Regions from separate parts of the Mycobacterium virginiense genome, predicted to be linked through region 2. Evidence: riboswitches for the same ligand, from Rfam matches in the RefSeq annotation. Region 2 holds a riboswitch; the other holds the start of a gene.

Region 1 (4,410 bases), 2.4 Mb from region 2:
AGCGTGCGGGGGACACCGACGAAGATGATTCCGTCGAACCCGGCCTGGCGCAGGCCTACCAGTCGCGTCCGCAGCGCCGCCTCGTCGAGGAATGCGGTCACCTGCGTGCACAGTCCACGTACGCCGGGCAGTTCGGGACGGATTGTCGACCAGAATTCCGGGACATCGAGTTTGGGTTTCATCTCGATCGGCCGATCGTCGTCCTCGGGGATCAGCCCGGGGATCATGACGTGACCGATCCGGCCCGCGATACCCGCTTGGTCCGAGAGCTGCAGGACCTTGTAGGCCTCTTCGCGGGCGTGCTCACACCCACGATCGGTGTTGGGCGGCACCAATTCCAGTGCGATGGTGTTCAACGGCACCAGGGGACTCCGTTCTCATGGAAAGGACATGTTGCGCCCCAGAAATGGCTCTGGGGCGCAACATGTCAGACGGTCACAGGCCGGTGCGGGCTTCCTTGGCCGCGGCAACCATATGGGCCAGCGATGCCGTCACCTCGTCGGGCTTGCGCGTCTTGAGACCGCAGTCGGGGTTCACCCAGAGGCGTTGCGCCGGAACAGCATCCAGCGCCTCGCGCAGCGAAGCAGCCATCTCGTCGGCGCTCGGCACGCGTGGCGAGTGGATGTCGTAGACACCCGGTCCCACCCCGTTGGAGAAGCCGATCGCGTTCAGGTCGTCGAGCACCTCCATGTGCGAGCGCGCCGCCTCGATCGAGGTGACGTCGGCATCCAGGTCGGCGATCGCACCGATCACCTCGCCGAACTCCGAGTAGCACAGGTGGGTGTGGATCTGCGTCGCGTCGGAGATGCCCGAGGTGGACATCCGGAACGAACCGACCGCCCAATCCAGGTAGGCCGCCTTGTCGGCGTCGCGCACCGGCAACAGCTCGCGCAGGGCGGGCTCGTCGACCTGGATCACCGCGATGCCGGCGGACTCCAGATCCACCGTCTCCTCACGGATCGCCAGCGCCACTTGGTAGGCGGTGTGGGCCAGCGGCTGGTCGTCACGGACGAACGACCAGGCCAGGATGGTCACCGGACCGGTGAGCATGCCCTTGACCGGCTTGTCGGTCAGCGACTGGGCGTAGGTGGCCCAATCAACTGTCATCGGCTTGGGCCGCGTCACGTCGCCGAACAGCACCGGCGGGCGCACGCAGCGACTGCCGTAGGACTGCACCCAGCCGTTGCTGGTGGCGAAGAAGCCCTCGAGCTGCTCGGCGAAGTACTGCACCATGTCGTTGCGTTCCGGTTCGCCGTGCACCAGCACGTCGAGCCCGAGGTCCTCCTGCAACTTGATGACGGCGGCGACCTCCGCCTTCATCCGGTCGGTGTACTCCGCTTCGTTGATCTCCCCGGCCACCAGGGCCGCGCGGGCCTTGCGGATCTCCACGGTCTGCGGGAACGAACCGATGGTGGTGGTCGGCAGCGGCGGCAGGTGCAGCCGCTCGTCCTGGGCGGCGCGGCGTGCCTCGGCCGAACCGCGCTGGATACCGGCCGCCCGGATCTCGGCGATCTGGGCGCGCAGCGCCGCGTTGTTCAGTCGCGGGTCGGACTTGCGGGAGGCGACCGCGGCGTTGGACGCGGCGATCTCCGCGGCGACCGCGTCCCGGCCCTCACGCAGGGCGCGGGCCAGGGTGGCCACCTCGGTCACCTTCTCGGCGCCGAACGCCAGCCAGCTGCGCAGTGCGTCGTCCAGGCCGGTCTCGGGCTCCAGCGAGTAGGGCACGTGCAGCGTCGAGCACGACGTAGAGACAGCCACCGCCCCGGCGGGGCCCAGCAGTGACGCCAACTTGGCCAGCGCGGCCTGCAGGTCGGTGCGCCAGATGTTGCGGCCGTCGACGATCCCGGCGACCAGAATCTTGGAGGCCAGTTGGGGGACCGATGCGATAGCGGTGTTGGGCCCGTAGACCAGGTCCACACCGATCGCCTCGACCGGGGTGTTGGCCAGCGCGGGCAGCCCGGCGCCGGGGTCACCGAAGTAGGTGGCCACGAAGATCGCCGGCCGGTTGCTCAGCCCGCCGAGGCGGCTGTACACCTGCTCGGCCAGGGCCGGGGCGTCCGCGGAGATATCGGTCACCAGCACCGGCTCGTCGATCTGCACCCATTCCGCGCCGGCGTCGGCCAGTTTGGCCAGCAGCTCGGCGTACACGTCGGTCAGCTCTTCGAGACGCGAGATCGGCGCCGGCGCACCGCCGACGGCCTTACTGAGCAACAGGAACGTGACCGGGCCGATGATCACCGGTCGGGCCACGTTTCCGCCGAAGCCCTGCTCCTTGGCCTCGGCGAGCTCGGAGAGCACCTTGGCGGGGTTGAGGGAGAACGTCGTGTCCGGGCCGATCTCCGGAACGATGTAGTGGTAGTTGGTGTCGAACCACTTCGTCATCTCCAGCGGAGCGATCTCGGCGTTGCCGCGGGCGGCGGCGAAGTAGCGGTCGAGCTCGTCGGCGACGCCGGCCACCCGGGCCGGGAGTGCCCCCAGCAGTACCGCGGTGTCGAGCATCTGGTCGTAGTAGGAGAACGTGTTCACCGGTACCGAGTCGAGCCCCGCGGCGGCCAGTTGAGCCCAGGTGTCCCGGCGCAGGCCAGCGGCCACCTTCTTCAGCTCGTCCTGGCCGATCCTTCCGGCCCAGTAGCTTTCGGTGGCGCGCTTGAGTTCGCGGCGCGGTCCGATTCGCGGTGAGCCGAGAACGGTGGCGGTAAAAGGTTGAACGGTCACGATTTGATCCTTCAATCGACGAGGGTGGGTCAACGCCAGCAGCCGCCCAGCTGATCCGGTCCCGTGCCTATATATAAAGCACTATAACCCTCAAAACCAGACGCCTATTCCGCGAGGCGTTGATCCGCCGGGCGCGGCGCGCCCAGCACAACGGGCAGGTATTCGGACTCGCAGGCGCGCACCGAGGTGCACCTAATGGCCGTCGCTTCCCAGTCGGTGGGCTAACCCGTGACCAGTGCTTATGACGGCGGTCGTTCCTGCATACCGCTGCGGGACAGTCCCGGATTCTCACCGGGTTCCCTCTTGCGCTCCACGGAAAACTGCGTAAACTGCGGTGCGCTCGATGCCGAGGCCGCCTGGCGGCGACAACGGCAAACCAGTTGCGTGATCGAGATTACTCGGCTCGACCGGCCGCGAGTGCCTCCGGGATCGGGGTCTGGCCGTCGTTGAACTCGACGGTGCGGCCGATAGTCGACTTGTCGGCCAGGCAGGCCGCGATCGTCAACGCGACGTTGCCGCGAGAGACCTGGCCTTTAGCCGTGTCGGGACCGACGGCGATTTTGCCGGTAGCCGGGTCGAGAGACAGCCGGCTGGGGCCCAGCACCGTCCAGTCCAGGTCGCTGGCGCGTAGGTGGGCGTCGGCGGCGGCCTTGGCCTGCGCGTACGGATAAAACGGATCGGCTTCGGGAACGCCGTGATCGGGGCCCGCGCCGAAGTAGGACACCATCACGAAGCGCCGCACACCGGCTTTCGCGGCGGCGTCGATGCTGCGAATGGCGGCGTCACGGTCGACGGCGTAGGTGCGTGCCGGGTTTCCGCCGCCGGCGCCGGCGGAGAACACCACCGCGTCGTGGTCTGCCATGAGTCGGGCGAGACCGTCGGTGTCGAGCTGCTCGATGTCGGCCACCACCGGGACCGCACCGGTGACCGCGACCTCTTCGGCGTGGTCGGGGTTGCGGAACACCGAACTGACTTGATCGCCGCGGGCGGCGAGGATGGGGGCCAGCAGCAGGGCAATCTTGCCGTGGCCGCCGATGATCACGATGCGTGCCATGGATCCGACGGTACGCGGGAGCCCCCGGAGTGACCCCCGCTGACGCCGGCCGAGCGCGCCCGTCGACAATCGAGGCAACAAGACCCCGAATTGATAAAGGAGCACCCATGGCTGAAGCCGTCATCGTCGAAGCGGTGCGCGCGCCGATCGGCAAGCGCAACGGCGGACTGTCCGGGGTACACCCGGCCGAGCTGTCCGCCCAGGTGCTCAACGGGCTGGTCAACCGGGCAGGCGTGGACCCGGCGCTGGTCGACGACGTGATCTGGGGCTGTGTCATGCAGGCCGGTGAGCAGGCCCTGGACATCGGCCGCACGGCGGTGCTGAGCGCGGGCTGGCCGGAGACGGTGCCGGCGGTGACCGTGGACCGCCAGTGTGGCTCCAGCCAGCAGTCGGTGCACTTTGCCGCCGCCGGTGTGGTCGCCGGACACTACGACGTCGTGGTCGCCGGCGGCGTCGAGTCGATGTCGCGTACCCCGATGGGCTCCTCGCTGGCCAACGGTGGCCGTCCGTACGGGGACTCCTTCAAGGCGCGCTACAGCCAGACCCCCAACCAGGGCATCGGTGCGGAGATGATGGCCACCAAGTGGGGCCTGAGCCGTACCGCGCTCGACGAGTTCGCGCTGGCATCGCACGAAAAGGCC
Region 2 (4,410 bases):
GCCGCCCCGGCGCCAACTCCCGCAGCACCGCATTCACGTCGGCGGACCTGATCACCGCCGCGGACTCCGCGGACCAGCCCAACCGGGCCCGGGCCAGCGTGACCGACGAAACCGCCGGAATCACCGTGACCCGCTGCGCTCCGAACAACTCGATGAGCGTGCTGCCCACACCGGACAACAGCGGATCACCCGAGGCCAGCGCCACCACGCGCTGCCCGTCCAGCGCGTCGAGCAGCGCGGGCAGCCCGGCGCGCAGCGGCGACGGCCAGGTGTGGCGCTGTTGACCGTCGACCGCGGGCAGCAGGTCCAGGTGACGCGGCCCGCCGATCACGACGTCGGCCGCCAGCACCGTCTGCCTCGCCGGCTCGCCCAGCCCGGCCCAGCCGTCGGCACCGATGCCCACTACGGCGATGCGTTCGGCGGGGCGGGGCTGGGCTGGCACAGCGGCGATCGTAGCTAGGTCAATCGCTGCGTGAGGAATTCCACCACCCGCTTGCGCGCCTCGTAGGCGGGGTGGCCGTCGACCTCGCGGACCTGGTCGGTGAGCACCGAGTGCGCCATCCGGGACAGACCGTGCGCGTTGCCCGACGAGGAATCGATCTCGATGACCTCGAAGGCGTCCCCGAGCCGTGCCTTGAGCGTCGCGAAGCGGTCACCGGGGGCCATCTTGTCCTCGCTGAACCGCAGGCCCAGAGCGCACAGGCCGTCGGTGGCGGCCCGGTCGGCGACGACACCGAGCTCGACCTCGGAGAGACCCGGGTCGCGGCGCTGCTTGAGCGTGAGCGGGATCGGGACCGACGGCTGGCTCAGCACCGGCGCCAGCACCGCATCGTCGACGGCCGCGGCCAGCGCGAAACCGCCGGTGAAGCACTGACCGATCACCCCGACGCCCTTGCCGGGCGTCTTCTCGTTGAGGTCGCGGGCCAGCGCCCGCAGGAACTGGGTGACCGGGCGCTGCTTGTCGGTGGCGAACGCGGCGAACTCGCGGGTCACGCAGGCCCGAGCGATCGTGGTCGCGGCGTAGCCCGGCGTGATCGCCTTACCCGGCTCGCCGAACAACGAAGGAATCGCCACGGTGAACCCGTTGTCCACCAGGTGATTTCCCAGCGCCAGCACTCCGGGGTGTATCCCCGGGATCTCCGGGATCAGCACCACACCAGGACCCTCGCCCTTGCGGTACACGTCGTGGGTGAACTCGCCACCGGTGAACGGTTCGGCGACCCATCCGGTCAAGTCTGCTTCAGGTGCACTCACTGGTCGTGTGCCCTTTCTCTCGGTCGGCGTCTGCGGCCCCGAGTGTTAGGGTATCGGCGCGAAGCGCCAGGGAAGTCGGTGTGACTCCGACGCAGGCCCGCTACGGTGTTCCGCGGCGCATTTCGGTGCGCCACGGTCAGTCCGAATACCGGCTTCGCGTCGCCAACACACAGGTGTTGGCCACACGAGCGGAGCCTCAATGCAACAGCTGTACCCCTTTCCCGCTGTCCTCGGCGGCGACCCGGATGCCCCGGGCGGCCTCGACGACATGGCGCTGGCGCTTGTCCTGAGCGCGATCTCCCCCGGTATCGGCGGGGTGCTGATCCGCGGCGAGAAGGGCACCGCCAAGTCGACGCTGGTTCGCGCGCTTGCCCAGGTGCTGCCGCCCATCGACGTGGTGGCCGGTGACCGGTTCTCTTCCGATCCCGCTGAGGCGAACCCGCTCTCCCCCGACGGCCCGTTCCCCAGCGACGCGGCCACCGAGACCCGCCCGGTGCGGCTGGTGGAGCTGCCGGTGGGCGCCACCGAGGACCGGGTGGTGGGTTCCATCCACCTGGAGCGCGCGCTGAGCGCCGGCACGGTCGACTTCGAACCCGGGCTGTTGGCGCGCGCCAATCGCGGCATCCTCTACGTCGACGAGGTCAACCTGCTGGCCGACCACCTGGTGGACCTGCTGCTGGACGCCGCGGCAATGGGGCGGCTGACGGTCGAGCGCGACGCGGTCTCGGTCACCCACGCCGCCCGGTTCGTGATCGTCGGGACGATGAATCCCGAGGAGGGCGAGCTGCGCCCCCAACTGCTTGACCGGTTCGGTCTGACCGTCGAGGTGTCTGCCCCGCGCGATCCGGTGCTGCGGGCCGAGGCGGTGCGGCGGCGGCTGGCGTTCGACGCCGACCCGGATGGCTTCGCCGCGACGTATGCCGCGGCCGAAGATCGGCTGCGCGCCCGGATCCATCAAGCCCAGGAACTGCTGCCGCAGGTGGCACTGACCGACGCTGCGCTGGTCAAGATCGGCGAGATCTGCGCGGCGTTCGACGTCGATGGCCTGCGCGGCGACATCGTCTGTGCCCGCACCGCGGTAGCTCACGCGGCCTGGCAGGGGCGCGACGCGGTCAATATCGAGGACTTGCGGGTGGCCGCCCGGTTGGCCCTGCCGCATCGGCGGCGACGCAAGCCGTTCGACGCACCGGGTCTCGATGAGGCCGAACTCGACGAACTGCTGCCACCCGAGGAGCCCGAGCCCGACCCGGACGGTCCGGGACCCGACGGGCCCGAGCCCGATGGTCCGCCGGAAGGTGGTTCGCCGCCGCCGGAACAACAGCGCGGGCCCGCACCGACCGGGCACCCTGGGCCGGGCTCCACCTCGACCGTGGGCGCCGACTCCCCGTACCGCGCCAAGCTTTTCGCGGTCGACGGCGTGGGCGAAGGACGCGCCGGCCGGCGCAGCCGGGCCCGCACCAGCTCCGGACGCCGGGTGGGCGCCACCGCATCCGGCAACGCCGGCGGATTGCACCTGTTCGAGACGCTGCGCGCCGCTGCGCCGCATCAGGGCGCCCGGGGCCGTGCTGAAGGTCGGATGATCCTGCAGGCGACCGATCTTCGACGCGCCGTCCGGGAAGGCCAGGAGGCCAACCTGGTGTTGTTCGTGGTCGACACGTCCGGGTCGATGGCCGCCATCGAGCGGATGCGCCATGTCAAGACCGCGATCTTGTCCTTGCTGCTCGACGCCTACCGTCGCCGGGACCGGGTGGCGGTGGTGACGTTTCGGGACACCAAGGCGGAGTTGGTGTTGCCCGCGACCGGATCGGTAGAGATCGCCGCCGTGCGGCTCGACGAGTTGCCTGCCGGTGGCCGCACCCCGCTGGCCGAGGGCCTGCTGGAGGCCGCGGAGGTGATCCGCCGGGAGCGGCTGCGCGAGCCGGCCTGCCGCCCGCTGCTGGTGGTGCTGACCGATGGGCGGGCCACCGCCGGAGCCGAACCGGTGGAGCGCTCCCTTCTGGCCGCCGACCAGCTTGCCGGACAAGGATATTCGGCCGTCGTGGTCGATTGCGAGAACGGCCGGATGCGACTCGGCTTGGCCCGGATGCTGGCCGAGCACTTGCGGGCCGAATACGTGCCGCTGCCGCAGGTCAGCGCCGAGGCATTGACCGACGTCGTCCGCGATGCCACCGGAAGAGGAGCCGCCTGATGCCCCAGGGACAACCATTGACGGTGCCCGACGACAACCTGACCACCCGCCAGCGCCGCAACCGGCCGCTGCTGATGGTGCACACCGGCGACGGCAAGGGGAAGTCCACTGCCGCATTCGGATTGGCGCTGCGCGGTTGGAATCAGGGCTTCAATATCGGGGTCTTCCAGTTCGTGAAGTCCGCGAAGTGGCGGGTCGGCGAACAGACCGTGCTCGAGCGGTTGGGCGAGCTGCACGCCGAGACCGGTGAGGGCGGCCCGGTGCAGTGGCACAAGATGGGCTCGGGCTGGTCGTGGAGCCGCAAGGCCGGCGGCGTGGAGGATCACGCCGGCGCCGCCGCGGAGGGCTGGGCCCAGATCAAGGAACGCCTGGCGGCACAGACCCACGACCTGTACATCCTCGACGAGTTCACCTACCCGATGGGTTGGGGCTGGGTGGACGTCGAGGACGTGGTGGAGACCTTGGCCAACCGTCCGGGCCACCAGCACGTCGTGATCACCGGCCGGCGCGCCGATCCGCGGTTGATCGAGGTCGCCGACCTGGTCACCGAGATGACCAACATCAAGCACCCGATGGACGCCGGCCAGAAGGGCCAGCGCGGCATCGAATGGTGAGCGTGGTGGGCGTTCCCCTACCCCGGCTGGTCATCGCCGCACCCGCATCCGGGCACGGCAAGACCACGGTGGCGGTCGGAGTAATGGCCGCGCTGGCCGCCCGCGGCGTGCAGGTCAGCGGACACAAGGTCGGCCCGGACTACATCGATCCCGGCTATCACGCGCTGGCCACCGGCCGGCCGGCCCGCAACCTGGATCCGTATCTGGTCGGCCCCGACCGGATCGTGCCGTTGCTGCTACACGGCGCCGCGGGCGCGGACGTCGCCGTGATCGAAGGCGTGATGGGGCTTTTCGACGGGCGCCTGGGCACCGACGGTGAGGCCTCCACCGCGCACGTCGCGGCGTTGACGGCAA

What was found. A riboswitch is a leader RNA that binds a small molecule or an ion and turns the genes downstream of it on or off. The one in region 2 is predicted to bind cobalamin.
Region 1: it holds a riboswitch for cobalamin, as region 2 does, so the genes downstream of both, metE (5-methyltetrahydropteroyltriglutamate--homocysteine S-methyltransferase) here and MJO54_RS18005 (magnesium chelatase subunit D family protein) in region 2, are expected to answer to the same signal.

What each region holds. Positions count from the first base shown of each region.
Region 1 is NZ_CP092430.2:1,282,124-1,286,533, forward strand. It holds gene MJO54_RS06385 (mycobacterial-type methylenetetrahydrofolate reductase) at 1-362, opposite strand, end outside; gene metE (5-methyltetrahydropteroyltriglutamate--homocysteine S-methyltransferase) at 436-2,730, opposite strand; cobalamin riboswitch at 2,852-3,065, opposite strand; gene MJO54_RS06395 (SDR family oxidoreductase) at 3,110-3,769, opposite strand; gene MJO54_RS06400 (thiolase family protein) at 3,877-4,410, shown strand, end outside.
Region 2 is NZ_CP092430.2:3,690,030-3,694,439, forward strand. It holds gene cbiE (precorrin-6y C5,15-methyltransferase (decarboxylating) subunit CbiE) at 1-442, opposite strand, end outside; gene MJO54_RS18000 (dienelactone hydrolase family protein) at 457-1,254, opposite strand; cobalamin riboswitch at 1,278-1,425, shown strand; gene MJO54_RS18005 (magnesium chelatase subunit D family protein) at 1,454-3,442, shown strand; gene cobO (cob(I)yrinic acid a,c-diamide adenosyltransferase) at 3,442-4,056, shown strand; gene cobBC (bifunctional hydrogenobyrinic acid a,c-diamide synthase/histidinol phosphate aminotransferase CobBC) at 4,059-4,410, shown strand, end outside.